Regions from separate parts of the Oryzobacter faecalis genome, predicted to be linked through region 2. Evidence: riboswitches for the same ligand, from Rfam matches in the RefSeq annotation. Region 2 holds a riboswitch; each other region holds the start of a gene.
What was found. A riboswitch is a leader RNA that binds a small molecule or an ion and turns the genes downstream of it on or off. The one in region 2 is predicted to bind S-adenosylmethionine.
Positions count from the first base shown of each region.

Region 1: it holds a riboswitch for S-adenosylmethionine, as region 2 does, so the genes downstream of both, ACK8HX_RS02530 (bifunctional o-acetylhomoserine/o-acetylserine sulfhydrylase) here and ACK8HX_RS01965 (aminotransferase class V-fold PLP-dependent enzyme) in region 2, are expected to answer to the same signal.
Region 3: it holds a riboswitch for S-adenosylmethionine, as region 2 does, so the genes downstream of both, metX (homoserine O-acetyltransferase MetX) here and ACK8HX_RS01965 (aminotransferase class V-fold PLP-dependent enzyme) in region 2, are expected to answer to the same signal.

Region 1 is NZ_JBKOFW010000001.1:521,962-526,528, forward strand. Features, by position in the region: gene mgrA (L-glyceraldehyde 3-phosphate reductase) at 1-756, opposite strand, end outside; SAM riboswitch class IV at 910-1,023, shown strand; gene ACK8HX_RS02530 (bifunctional o-acetylhomoserine/o-acetylserine sulfhydrylase) at 1,104-2,486, shown strand; gene ACK8HX_RS02535 (hypothetical protein) at 2,667-2,954, shown strand; gene ACK8HX_RS02540 (hypothetical protein) at 2,951-4,162, shown strand; gene hrpA (ATP-dependent RNA helicase HrpA) at 4,287-4,567, shown strand, end outside.
Region 2 is NZ_JBKOFW010000001.1:416,943-421,509, forward strand. Features, by position in the region: gene leuS (leucine--tRNA ligase) at 1-2,637, shown strand, start outside; SAM riboswitch class IV at 2,786-2,899, shown strand; gene ACK8HX_RS01965 (aminotransferase class V-fold PLP-dependent enzyme) at 2,941-4,320, shown strand; gene ACK8HX_RS01970 (cell wall-binding repeat-containing protein) at 4,450-4,567, shown strand, end outside.
Region 3 is NZ_JBKOFW010000001.1:533,551-538,117, reverse strand. Features, by position in the region: gene ACK8HX_RS02585 (RNA polymerase sigma factor) at 1-760, opposite strand, end outside; gene ACK8HX_RS02580 (universal stress protein) at 1,021-1,416, opposite strand; gene metX (homoserine O-acetyltransferase MetX) at 1,476-2,606, opposite strand; SAM riboswitch class IV at 2,623-2,732, opposite strand; gene ACK8HX_RS02570 (DUF4192 domain-containing protein) at 2,795-3,862, opposite strand; gene ACK8HX_RS02565 (YkvA family protein) at 3,965-4,351, opposite strand; gene ACK8HX_RS02560 (EcsC family protein) at 4,447-4,567, opposite strand, start outside.

The DNA of each region.
Region 1 (4,567 bases), 110 kb from region 2:
CTGTGCCGCACGGGAACCCTCGGGGATGCCCTTGAGGTACTTGTTGGTGAGCATCCCCTGCGCGAGCGGCGAGAACGCGATGAGGCCGACGCCCTCGGCGCCGACGACGTCGAGCAGGTCCTCCTCGATCCAGCGGTTGAGCATCGAGTAGGACGGCTGGTGGATGAGCAGCGGCGTGCCCATCTCACGGAGGATGGCGACGGCCTCGCGGGTGCGGGCGCCCGAGTACGACGAGATCCCGACGTAGAGGGCCTTGCCCGCGCGGACGAGGGAGTCGAGCGCGCCCATCGTCTCCTCGAGGGGGGTCGTCTCGTCGAAGCGGTGCGAGTAGAAGATGTCGACGTAGTCCAGGCCCATCCGCTTCAGGGACTGGTCGGCCGAGGCGATGACGTATTTCCGTGAGCCGCCGCCCTGGCCGTACGGGCCGGGCCACATGTCGTACCCGGCCTTGGAGGAGATGACGAGCTCATCGCGGTAGGGGCGGAAGTCGCGGGCGAAGATCGTGCCGAAGTTGCGTTCGGCGGACCCGTAGGGCGGGCCGTAGTTGTTCGCGAGGTCGAAGTGCGTGACACCGCGGTCGAAGGCCCGCCGCAGCGTCGCCTGCTGCCGCTCGAGGGGGACGTCGTCGCCGAAGTTGTGCCACAGGCCCAGCGACACCGCGGGCAGGTCGAGCCCGGAGCGGCCGACCCGGCGGTACGGCATCCCGGCGCGGTAGCGGCCCGCGGCCGCCTTGTACTCGTCAGCGTGGAACGTCATGCCCTCCATCCAACACCCCGGACGCCGGTGTCGGGTGCCCAGGTGCTCGTGGGGCGTCGTCCCGGGACCCGGGCCGGCGGAGGACGCCCGCAGCGTGAGACGTCCGACCGGACCCCGGTGACCGCCCTCGGCGGCCGACGTATCCTCGGTGCAGGTCATGAGCGCCAGCGCCAAGCCCCGGCTCGCTGGCCGGCAACCCTCCTCCCGCGGTGGGGTGCCCCGGGTGAGGACCTGGCGCGCGACACCCGTCGCGCGCAAGCGCGGGACTCCGCCCCGGGAGGCCCGCACCGACACGACAGTGCGTGCGTCGGGCCGCGGCCCGGCCACCCGAGACTTGGGAGAGAACCATGACCGACCCCTCGCAGTGGGGCTTCGAGACCAGGCAGGTGCACGCGGGGCAGATCCCCGACAGCGCCACGGGCGCCCGCGCCCTGCCGATCTACCAGACGACGTCGTACGTCTTCAACGACACGACGCATGCCGCGAACCTGTTCGCGCTCAAGGAGTTCGGCAACATCTACACGCGGATCATGAACCCGACGCAGGACGCCGTCGAGCAGCGGATCGCGGCGCTGGAGGGTGGCGTGGCCGCCCTCCTGGTGTCGTCGGGGCAGGCGGCCACGACGATCGGGCTGCTCAACGTCGCGGAGGCCGGGGACCACATCGTCTCCAGCGCCGCCCTCTACGGCGGCACCGTCAACCTGCTGAAGTTCACCTTCCGGAAGCTCGGGATCGACGTCACGTTCGTCGAGGACCACACGAACCTCGACGCGTGGCGAGCGGCGGTGCGCCCCAACACGAAGGCCTTCTTCGGCGAGACGATCGCCAACCCCAAGGCCGAGCTCCTCGACATCGAGGGCGTGGCCGGGGTCGCGCACGAGGTCGGGGTCCCGCTCGTCGTCGACAACACGATCGCGACGCCGTACCTCATCCGCCCGATCGAGTGGGGCGCCGACGTCGTCATCCACTCCGCGACGAAGTACCTCGGTGGCCACGGCACGTCGATCGCGGGCGTCATCGTCGACGCCGGCACCTTCGACTACGGCAAGGACCCCGAGCGGTTCCCGAACTACAACACCCCCGAGGAGAGCTACCACGGGCTGGTGTTCGCGCGCGACCTCGGCGTGGGCGGCATCCTCGGCGCGAACCTCGCCTACATCCTCAAGGCGCGGGTCCAGCTCCTCCGCGACCTCGGGTCGGCCATCTCGCCGTTCAACGCCTTCCTCATCGCGCAGGGTCTGGAGACCCTGAGCCTTCGGGTCGAGCGTCACGTCGAGAACGCCCACCACGTCGCCGCGTACCTCCAGGCGCACCCGCAGGTGGAGGCCGTGCGGTGGGCCTCGCTCGACGACCAGCCGGGCAAGGTGCTCGCTGACAAGTACGCGCCCAAGGGCGCCGGTGCGGTGCTCGCGTTCGAGATCGCGGGTGGCCTCGAGGCCGGGCAGCGCTTCGTCGAGGGGCTCTCGCTGCACAGCCACGTCGCCAACATCGGCGACGTCCGCTCGCTGGCGATCCACCCGGCGTCCACCACCCACAGCCAGGGCGGTGACGAGGACCGCCTCGCCGCCGGGGTGACGCCGGGCCTGGTCCGGCTGGCGGTCGGCATCGAGTCGCTGCCCGACATCATCGCCGACCTCGATGCCGGCTTCGCGGCTGCCGCCGGCGACGGGTCGTCGAGCGGTGACCTCGGTGCCGAGCAGCCCGCCGACCTCGCGGGCCAGTCCGTCTGACGGCACGCGGGCGGCCCCCGGCCGCATCCCGCAACGTGGGTGGAGATCGTCGGCCGGCCGACGATCTCCACCCACGTTCGCTCGGCGTGGGGGACCGCGGGCCCATCGGCCCTCACCGTCGCCCTTCGGGGCTGTGGACAACCGGTCGGCCGGGTCGGACCGGCCACCTAGCGTGGGGTGATGACGAGGTACCGGGTCGACGCCGAGGAGGTCGCCGCGCTCGGGGTGGCGCTGCACGAGGCCGGGCTCCACCTCGCGCAGGTCGGTGACGTCTCCGCCGAGCGCTGGGCGCTCGGGCCGGGGGAGACGGGTCCCGCGGTCGAGGAGCTGCTCGGCGGGTGGCGGCGGTCCCGGCTCGCGCTCGCCGAGTCGCTCGTCGCGCTGGGCGAGGCGGCGCTCGCGGCGGGGGACGCCTACCTCGACGTCGAGGACGCCACCGAGCGGGCGCTCCGCGGAGGCTCATGGTGAGCCCGCCGCTGCACCCGCTGCCCGGGAACCCGGCTGCCGTGCACCTGCTCGCCCGTGCGCTGGCTGGCACCGGTGGTCGGCTGCTCGCGATGGCCGAAACCCTCGTGCGCCTCCGCGACGACGCGGCGTGGCAGGGGTGCGCCGGGGACGCGTTCGGGGCCCGGGTCGGGGAGGTCCCGGTGGTGCTCCGCGCGGTCGCCGAGCGGTTCGTCGGAGCGGTCGCCGCCCTCGACGAGCTCGCGGAGGCGATGGGGGCGGCGCAGGCCGTCATCGGTCCGGCCGTGCGCGACGACGACACCGCCGCCGGCGCCTACGTCCTGCTCGAGGACCGTGCCGCCGCGCTCGTGGCGGCCGGCGCCACCGAGGACGACCCCGCGCTCCTCGTCGTCCGGCACCTGCAGCGCGAGCAGGTCGGCGCGCAGCAGCGGGCCCGCGACCGGCACGCCGCGGCGCTCGAACGGTTCCGCGCGGTCGACGCCCGGGTCGCCCGCGTCGTGCGCGCGCTCGCCGAGGACGCGCTCAGGGACCCGGGGCCCTACCGCCTGCTCGCCCGGCTCAGCACGGGCGGGGCCCACGTCGCGGAGCTGGCCCCCGTCGCCCTCGCGGCGCCTGAGCTGGCGCCCGTCGCCGTCGCCGGCGACTGGGTGGGCACCGGAGCCGACGCGCTCCTCCTCCTGGCCTACGGCGAGGGCGACGCCCGCGCACTCGCCACCCGGGCTGCCCTGGCCTCGACCGGGGGCGTGGGGCGGGTCCTCAAGCGGGGGGCCACCGCGGGCGCCGAGCTCACCGCCGCGGGCGTCCGCACCTCCGGCGGCCTCACGTCCGGCCAGCGCGTGGCCGCGGGGGTCACCGCCTCCGTCCGGGCCAGGCGCGAGGCCGTGCGCACGGCCCTCGCGGGGGTGCCCGAGCGCGGGACGCCGAGCGCCCTGCTCGGCGGCCCACCGGTGCCGCGGCTCGTCCACCCGCCCGGGGCGTCGGTGCGTGACAGGGCGGCTGCCTCCGCGCGGGACGCGGCGCACCGGGCGCGCGCGTCTGCCGAGGACGCGGTGCGGCGGAAGGTCCTCGACGACTGGCGGCTGGCCAGCGCGAACGGCCCCGGTGCGCGGCGCATGTACGTCGCGGGGATGACGCTCGAGGGAGCGTCGCGAGCCGTCACCCCGTCCGTCGCGGGCGACCCGCCCGCCGAGCGCGACCGCGACCCACGATGACGCGCTGAAGCGACCGCGACCCACGATGACGCGCCGGCGCGTCGCGCTGCGGGGCGGCGGCGGCCGCGCGGACGTCGGGAAACCCCCTCGGGGGCCACCGACCACCCGACCTATCCTGTGACCCGTGCCCACCCAGCCCGTCGACACCGTCGACCCTGCCCGGCTGCGGTACCCGGAGCACCTGCCCGTCGTCGAGGCGCGCGAGGAGATCCTCGCGGCGATCCGCGACCACCAGGTCGTCGTCATCGCCGGCGAGACCGGCTCGGGCAAGACGACCCAGCTGCCGAAGATGTGCCTCGAGCTCGGGCGCGGGGGTGTCACCGGTCAGGTCGGGCACACTCAGCCGCGCCGCATCGCCGCGCGCTCGGTGGCCGAGCGGATCGCCGAGGAGATGCAGGTCGAGCT
Region 2 (4,567 bases):
CTGCCCGCCGAGCAGTACGCCGTCCAGACCGGCCAGCACCCCCGCAAGACCACCGAGGACAACATCGTCATCATGGCGCGCCAGCTGCGCCGCCTGGGACTCGGCCACGACGACCGCCGCTCCATCCGGACGATCGACCCCGACTACTACCGCTGGACCCAGTGGATCTTCCTCCAGATCTTCAACAGCTGGTACGACACGGACGCCGTCCGCCCCGACGGCGGCACCGGCCGCGCCCGCCCCGTCACCGAGCTGGTCGACGAGTACCGCAGCGGCCGGCGCGCCCTGCCCAACGAGGACGGCCGCGGCTGGGACGACCTGTCCGACGCCGAGCGAGCCGCGATCATCGACGGGCAGCGCCTGGCCTACACGAGCGAGGCGCCGGTCAACTGGTGCCCGGGCCTGGGCACGGTGCTCTCCAACGAGGAGGTCACCAACGAGGGCCGCTCCGAGCGCGGCAACTTCCCGGTGTTCCGGCGCAACCTGCGCCAGTGGATGATGCGCATCACCGCCTACTCCGACCGCCTCGCCGACGACCTCGACCGGGTCGACTGGCCCGAGAAGGTCAAGCTGATGCAGCGCAACTGGATCGGCCGCAGCCACGGCGCCCGCGTGACGTTCCCGATCGCCGCGCAGGGCGTGCCGACCGGCGAGGAGGCCGTGGGCGTCCCCGCCGCGCCTGGCACCGGCATCGAGGTCTTCACGACCCGTCCCGACACCCTGTTCGGCGCGACCTTCATGGTCCTCGCGCCCGAGCACCCGCTCGTCGACGAGCTCGTCCCGGCCGACGGCTGGCCCGAGGGCACGAAGGACGCCTGGACCGGCAGCGCAGCCACCCCGGCCGAGGCCGTCGACGCCTACCGCCGCGCCGCCTCCCGCAAGAGCGACGTCGAGCGGCAGACCGAGGGCAAGGACAAGACGGGGGTCTTCACCGGCGGCTGGGCGGTCAACCCGGTGACCGGCACGACCATCCCGGTGTTCGTCGCCGACTACGTCCTCATGGGCTACGGCACCGGCGCGATCATGGCCGTCCCCGGCCAGGACGAGCGCGACTGGGACTTCGCCACCGCCTTCGACCTGCCGATCATCCGCACGGTCCAGCCGAGCGAGGGACACGACGAGACGACCGCCTTCACCGGCGACGGCCCCGCCGTCAACTCCGCCAACGCGCAGCTCAGCCTCGACGGGCTCGGGGTCACCGACGCCAAGGCGGCCATCACCGAGTGGCTCTCCGCCACGGGCATCGGCGACGCCACGGTCAGCTACAAGCTGCGCGACTGGCTGTTCTCCCGGCAGCGCTACTGGGGCGAGCCGTTCCCCGTGGTCTTCGACGAGGACGGCGTCGCGCACGCCGTGCCGGAGTCGATGCTGCCGGTCGAGCTGCCCGACGTGCCCGACTACAGCCCGAAGACCTACGACCCCGAGGACGCGCACAGCGAGCCCGAGCCGCCGCTGTCGCGGGTGGAGGAGTGGGTCGAGGTCGAGCTCGACCTCGGTGACGGCCGGGGCCGGCGCCGGTACCGCCGCGAGACGAACACGATGCCCAACTGGGCGGGGTCCTGCTGGTACTACCTGCGCTACCTCGACCCCGACAACGCCGACGCCCTCGTCGACCCCGAGAACGAGTCCTACTGGATGGGCCCGCGCCCCGAGCCCGTCGCCACCGCCGCCCCCGGTACCCGCGACCCCGGCGGCGTCGACCTCTACGTCGGCGGTGTCGAGCACGCCGTGCTCCACCTGCTCTACGCGCGGTTCTGGCACAAGGTCCTGCACGACCTGGGGCACCTGAGCTCCGACGAGCCGTTCCGCACCTACTTCAGCCAGGGCTACATCCAGGCCGCCGCCTACCGCGACGACCGCGGCCAGCCGGTCGAGGCCAGGGAGGTCGAGGAGGGCGCCGACGGCACCTTCACGTGGCAGGGGCAGCCGGTGACCCGCGAGTTCGGGAAGATCGGCAAGAGCCTGAAGAACATGGTCAGTCCCGACGAGATGTACGCGGCGTACGGGGCCGACACGTTCCGCCTCTACGAGATGGGCCTGGGCCCGCTGGAGCAGAGCAAGCCCTGGGACACCCGTGCCGTCGTCGGCAGCCAGCGCTTCCTGCAGCGGCTGTGGCGCAACGTCGTCGACGAGGAGACCGGTGCCGTCACGGTCGTCGACGAGCCGCTCGACGACGCGACCGCCGGCATCCTGCACCGCACCATCGACGCCGTCCGCACGGACTACGGCTCGCTCGGCTTCAACACGGCGATCGCCCGCCTCACCGAGCTCAACAACGCCCTCACCAAGCGCGAGGGCGGGGTGCCGCGCGAGGCCGCCGAGACGCTCGTCCTCATGGTCGCCCCGCTCGCGCCGCACATCGCGGAGGAGCTGTGGGCGCGGCTCGGGCACGAGGAGTCGCTCGTCCACGAGGCGTTCCCCGTGGCCGACCCGGCGCTGCTCGTCGAGGACACCGTGACGTGCGTCGTCCAGGTCCGGGGCAAGGTGCGCGACCGCCTCGAGGTGCCGTCCGACATCACCGAGGACGCGCTGCGCGAGCTGGCCCTCGCCAGCCCGAAGGTGCAGGCCGCGCTGGAGAACGGGGTGCGCACCGTCATCGTCCGCGCCCCGAAGCTCGTCAACGTCGTGCCCGCCTGACGGAACGGCTCGCCGTGGGGAGGCCGGCCCGGGTCATGACCCGGGCCGGCCTCCCCACGACGGTGGGGGACCGGCTCCCCGGCCGCGTCTCGGGTCGTGGACCCCGGATGGGGCCCGTGCGGCCCGCGCTCCTACACTCGTCGGCGTAGGTCATGAGTGCCAGTGACAAGCCCCGGCTCGCTGGCCAGCAACCCTCCTCCGCGGTGGGGTGCTCCGGGTGACGACCTGGTCGGCGACCCTTCGGCGCCGGCAAGCGCGGATCCCGGGAGCACCCGAGGTCCACCGAGACCGTCGGAGCACACCGTGTCGATCGCCAGCACCCCTCCCTCGTTCCACCGCCGCCCGTGGCTGCACGCCGTCCCGGACCGCCTGCCCGCCGTGGTCCGGGCCGACCTCGTCCCGACCCTCAGCGGTGACCACCTCGACCACGCCAACCTCGACCACGCCGCCTCCACGCCGGCGCTGCAGCGGGTCGCCCGCGCCGTCGAGACCGCCTCGGCCACCTACAGCAGCGTCCACCGCGGCACCGGCTGGCTCAGCCGGGTGACGAGCGCGCACTACGAGGCCGCCCGCGAGGAGGTCGCCCGCTTCGTCGGCGCCCGCGAGGACGACCTCGTCGTCTTCACCCGCAACACCACCGACTCGCTCAACCTCCTCGCCCGGGCCCTCCCGCGCGACACCGACGTCGTCGTCTTCTCCTCCGAGCACCACGCGACGCTCCTGCCGTGGCGCGCCCGTGACACCCACCGCCTCCCGGTCCCGGCCACCCCCGCCGACGCCGAGGCCCTGCTCGAGGACGCGCTGCGCCACCTGCCGCGCGGCACCGCCCGCCGCCCGCGCCAGGCGCTCGTCGTTCTCACGGCGGCCTCGAACGTGACCGGCGAGCTCTGGCCGGTCGAGCGCCTCACCACCGTCGCGAAGCGGCACGGGGCGCGCGTCGTCCTCGACGCCGCGCAGTCCGCCGCGCACCGCGTCATCGACCTCGGCGCCCTCGGCGTCGACTGGGTCGCGTTCTCCGGGCACAAGGTGCACGCCCCCTACGGCACCGGCGTCCTCGCCGGCCGCCGGGACTGGCTGGACGCCGCCAGGCCCTACCTCGCCGGCGGGGGCGCCACGGCCGCCGTCAGCGAGCGGGGCACCCGGTGGACGACCGGAGCCGCGCGCCACGAGGCGGGCAGCCCCAACGTCCTCGGAGCCGTCGCCCTCGCGGCCGCCTGCGCCACGATCCGCGAGCACCGCGCCGTCATCGCCGACCACGAGGAGCGGCTCACCGAGGCCCTCCTGACCGGCCTGCGCGCGGTCGACGGCGTCACGACCTACAGCCTGTTCGGCGAGGACCACGAGCGTGGCCCCGTCGTCACCTTCACCGTCGAGGGGCTCGACAGCCACCTCGTCGCGGCGGCCCTGTCGGCCGAGCACGGCATCGGCGTGCGCGCCGGCAAGTTCTGCGCGCACCTGCTCGTCGACGCCCTCCTCGAGGAGGACGACGCCGACCTCCCGCACGCCACCGCGGTCCGCGCGAGCGCCGGGCTCGCGACGACCGAGGAGCACGTCGAGCGGCTGGTCCGGGCGGTCGCACAGCTCGCGGCGGAGGGCCCGGGCGCGGAGTACGTCGAGGTCGAGGGCGAGGGCTGGGTCCCCGTCGACGACCCGCGCGAGCTGGACCCCGCCCTCCCCTGGTAGGGCCGCGCGCCCGCGTCGAGACCCTTCCGGCCGGTATCACGCGCCCGGTCCCGGGACTCCTTGGTGCCACGTGGGTGGTGCAGGGCCACCCCGGGGATCCGGACGCAGGGCCGGAGGAAGAGGCGACTCATGGCGCACTCAGGGATCACGCGGGCGAGGACGGCGGCTCTGGCCGGCGTCGCGGCCGCTGCGGTGACGGTGGCCGGCGCGGCACCCGTGCTCGCCGCGACGCTCAACACGCACCACA
Region 3 (4,567 bases), 120 kb from region 2:
TGAGGTAGTCCTTGACCGGGTCGGCGGTCGCGCCGGCGGTGACGACCTGCTGGACCGGTGCGTCGTCCTCGTCGTCGTCGCGGATGACGAAGCCGGCGTCCTCGGACTCGGGCTCGCCCTCGGCGGCGGGCTTCTTCTCCTCGTCGGAGTCGTCGTCGCCCTCGGTCGCGCCCTCGGCGGCGGCGCCCTCGAGCTCGGTGTCAGCGGGCTCGTCGACGACCTCGTCGACCACGACGTCCTCGAGGTCCTCGGGGGCGTCCTCGTCGCCGTCGGCGTCCTTGGCCGCGGCGGCCGAGGTGGCCTTGCTCGCGGCCTTCTTCGTCGCGGCCTTCTTCGCCGGCGCCTTCGCGGCGGGCGCGTCCGCCCCGGCCGCGGCGGAGGCGGCCTTCTTCGTCGTCGTCGCCTTCGCGGCGGCGGTCTTGGTCGTCGCCGTCTTCGCGGCGGCCGCCTTGGTGGCGGTCGCGGCCTTCTTGGCGGGGGCCGCCTTCTTGGCCGTGGACGCCGACGCCGTCTTCTTGGCGGTCGAGGTCGCCGCGGCCACGGCGGTGCTCAGGTCCATGGCGACGGTGATGCCCTGCTCGCCGAGCGCGCGGAGGACCACCCGTCCACGCGAGGGCGTGACCTCGGCGGCCCGCATCGCGTCGGCGACCTGCTCACCCGTGACCGAGCCCGTCGTCCTCCCCTGGCGCACGAGGGACTGCAGAGCCTGGTGGGAGAACTCCGGCGGGAGTGCGCTGGGCTGGGAGGGCTTCGTGGACACAGGCGACACCGACTACCTTTCGTCGCGGGAAGCCGGCTCCGGGGCACACGGGGGGTGGGCTCCGGAGGCGGCGGGGAAGGTCCTGGTGCGGCACCCCGTCATCCGTGCCGGCGTCGTGCTCGGCGGGTCAGAACCAGGTGCGCAGTGACATTATAAATCGGCGGGCCGGGTGGAGGCACATCGCCGGGGGAACGGGCGCGGTGTGACAACGCCTCGAGGGCTTTCCGGATTCCCCGGGGGACGGTGCCGGACGGGCGGTGTCAGGCCTTGACGGCCAGCACCGCGCAGGGGGCGTCGAGCAGGATGCGCTGGGCGTTCGAGCCGAGGATCAGCTTGCCGACGGGCGTACGGCGCCGCAGGCCGATGACGATGAGGTCGGCGTCGGTCTCGGTGGCGACGGCGATGAGGTCCTCGGCGGGCTCGTTGCCCCGGACCAGCTGGCGGACCTCGACGGTGAGCCCGTCGCTCGTCAGCTCGTCCTGGGCCCGCTGGAGCTCGGCCTCGGCGGCCTTCGTGGTGTCGTCGTCGAAGTCACGGCCACCGCGGTTGGAGTTGATGACGACGAGCGTCGTCTGGCGGGTCCTCGCCTCCTCGACCGCTCGCGCGAGGGCCGCGCGCCCCTCCTTGGTGGGAACGAACCCGACGACGATGGTCACGATGTCCTCCTGGGGCGAACGAACGGTGTCCGACGCCCCGACCGTACCGCAGCGGCTGCTCAGCGGCTTCCCAGCACCTCGTGGATCAGCGCGCCCACCTGCTCGGTCTCGACGAGGAAGCCGTCGTGGCCGTGTCGCGAGGTGACGACGGACAGCCCGGTCCCCGGGCGTGCCGCGGCCATCTCCTGCGACAGCCGCATGGGGTAGAGCCGGTCGGTCGTGACCCCGGCGACGTGGAGCAGGCCGTCGAACCGGTTGAGCGCCGCCGCGACTCCCCCACGGCCGCGCCCGACGTCGTGGCTGTTCATCGCCTCGGTGAGGACGACGTAGCTGTTGGGGTCGAACCTCCGGGACAGCTTGGCCGCGTGGTGGTCGAGGTAGCTCTCGACGTCGTAGCGCCCACCGCCCCCGAGCGGGTCCTCGCCCTTGCGCGGCCGGCGCCCGAAACGCTCGTCGAGCTCGGCCTCGTGGCGGTACGTCGTGTGGGCGATGCGACGGGCGATGCCCATGCCGGTCGTCGGGCCCTCGCCGGTGCCGTAGTAGTCGCCGCCGCGGTACGCCGGGTCGGTGCGGATGGCGAGGAGCTGCGGCTGGCACCAGGCGACCTGGTCGGCGGTCGCGTACGGCGTCGAGGCGACGACGAGGCAGCGCTCGACCCGGTCGGGGTGGCCGGTCGCCCACTCGAGCGCCCGCATGCCGCCCATCGACCCGCCGAGGACGCCGCGCCAGCGCCGGATGCCGAGCACGTCGGCGAGCGCCGCCTCGGCCGCGACCTGGTCGCGGATCGTGATGAACGGGAACCGCCCGCCCCACGCCCGTCCGTCGGGGTCGGCGGACGCCGGGCCGGTCGTGCCCTGGCACCCGCCGAGGACGTTGCTCGCGACGACGAAGAGCCGGTCGGTGTCGAGCGGCGCTCCGGGGCCGATGAGGCCGGGCCACCACCCGGGCGAGACGTGCCCGGGGCCGGTCTCGCCGACGACGTGGCTGTCGCCGGTGAGGGCGTGCTCGACGAGGACGGCGTTGTCGCCGCTCGGCGAGAGGGTCCCCCACGTCTCGTACGCGACGGTGACGGCCGGCAGCACGCCGCCGCGCTCGAGGGCGAGGTCCCCGATGACGGCGAACTTCCGGTCGCCGACGGGGTCGCCGGGGCGCCAGACCGCTGCGGTGGTCCGCGTCGGGGTGGCCGTCATCAGGAATGCTCCTCGGTGCTCGCGCTTGCCGCACCGGGCGGTGCGACCAGGTCGTCACCCGGGGCACCCCACCGCGAGGAGGGTTGCCGCCCAGCAAACCGGGGTTTGACGCTGGGACTCAGGACCGGCGTCCATGGTACCGAGCACCCCCTCGCGCCGTCCGCCACGTCCGGAACGCGGTCACCGGCTCAGCCGACCGGGCGCAGCTCGGTGCCCCCGCGCGGGCGCCCCCGGCCGCGGGGGATCCGCACGCCGGCGTCGACCAGCCGGCGCAGGAGGTGGGCGAGTCGGTAGCCGGGGTCGAGCCGCTCCGCCCGGTCGAGGGCCGCGCGGGCGAGCGCGCCGTCGCCCTCGGCCCAGGCGACGTGCGCCGTGACCGTGCACACCGCGACCGCCTCCGCGGAACAGGAGTCCGGGACCGCGCGGCACACCTCGACCAGGCGGGTCGCGAGGTCGGGTCGCTCCGTGGTGCGGACCGCCGGGCGGCCACCGACGGGGAACCACCTGGGCACCGAGGACCGCAGGTGCCGCAGCACCTCGTCGTCGACCTCGCTGAACGGCAGGACACCGGGCGAGAGCCACGCGACCACGCCGTCGCGCCACGGGACGTCCGCGAGCGAGAGCACCGCGTCGGCCACCGCCTCGGGGCGCGGCGGGCCGGACCGCGAGACGGCGAGGACCTCGGCCCAGGCCCGGGCCCACCGTCGGCGGCCGGGCCGTCGGGTGGCGCGGTGCGCGACGACCCGGCCGACCTCCTGTGCCCCCGGCCCGGGGTCGACCAGCCGTGCGACGGCGTCGCGGCCCTCGAGCGGCGCGCGTCCGAGCGCGACGAGGTCGGCGACCGCGGGGACCGTCGTGGGGTCGCGCAGCGGTTCACCGTCGGCCGGGCAGCACGGCGGCGAGCACCCCGGCGAGTAGCGGCGGCCGTCGCGCACGACCGCCACGTCGAGGACCTCGACCCCCGCCCGCTCGAGCGCCTCGACGAGGGCGAGGGTGACCGGCGCGGACGCGTCGGCCACGTCCTCCCACGCGACGACGACCACCGCCGACGCCCCGTCGCGCAGGAGCGGGCCGACGAGCGAGCCCGCGACGTCCTCGGCGAGCTCGTCGGGTGGGAGGTCGGCTCGCGCGACCATTCCCATCGTGCGACCGCGCAGGGCGACCGCGACGACGCAGTCGTGCAGGTGGTAGCCGAGCTGGTAGGGCAGGACCGCGATGACCTCGTCGGGCCCCCGGAGCGTGATGTCTGCTGTCATGCCGACCACGCTCGTCGCCGCAGGGGCGCGGCGCGAGGGTCGGTTCGAACCTGTGGACAGCGCCCTCACCGACGAGGGCCTGTGGACGACGGGGCGGACGACTCAGCGCACGACGTCGCCGGGGACGGTGCGGCCGGACGCCGACGGGCCCTGGCCGCGCCCCCGCTCCCAGGCGAGGAACGCCTCGGTCTCCTCGACGAGCTGGGTCGCGAGCCAGCCGAGGACCATCGCGTCGTCGGCCATCCCGAGCACCCCGAGGACGCCCTCGGGCATGAGGTCGACCGGTGAGACGACGTAGCCCGCGGCGGCGAGCAGGAGGAGGAGGCGGCCCTTCGAGACGCCGACGTAGTCGCCGGCGACGACGGCCCTGACCAGCCGCGGCACGGCGGTCGCCCGCTCGCCGAGCGACGGGCCGCCCGGGCGCATCGCCGTGCGGACGGCCTTGACGACGGCGCCGACGGCGACGAGACGGTTGGCGGTCTTGGCCATGGGTCCTCCTGGCTCCTTCCGGGGACCCTGCGGTCCCCGTGCTGCGAGACGATCGACGTCCGGCGGGTGGCCGGCGTTCCCGACGGTCGGTCCGGCTACGGTCCCGCGGTGATCTCGCCCGCCGCCGCCGGGGGGAACTCGCGCCGGGCGTTGGCGGCGATCCGGCTCAGCATCCAGGCGTCGACCCCGGCCCCGATGACGCCCCCGATGACGGGG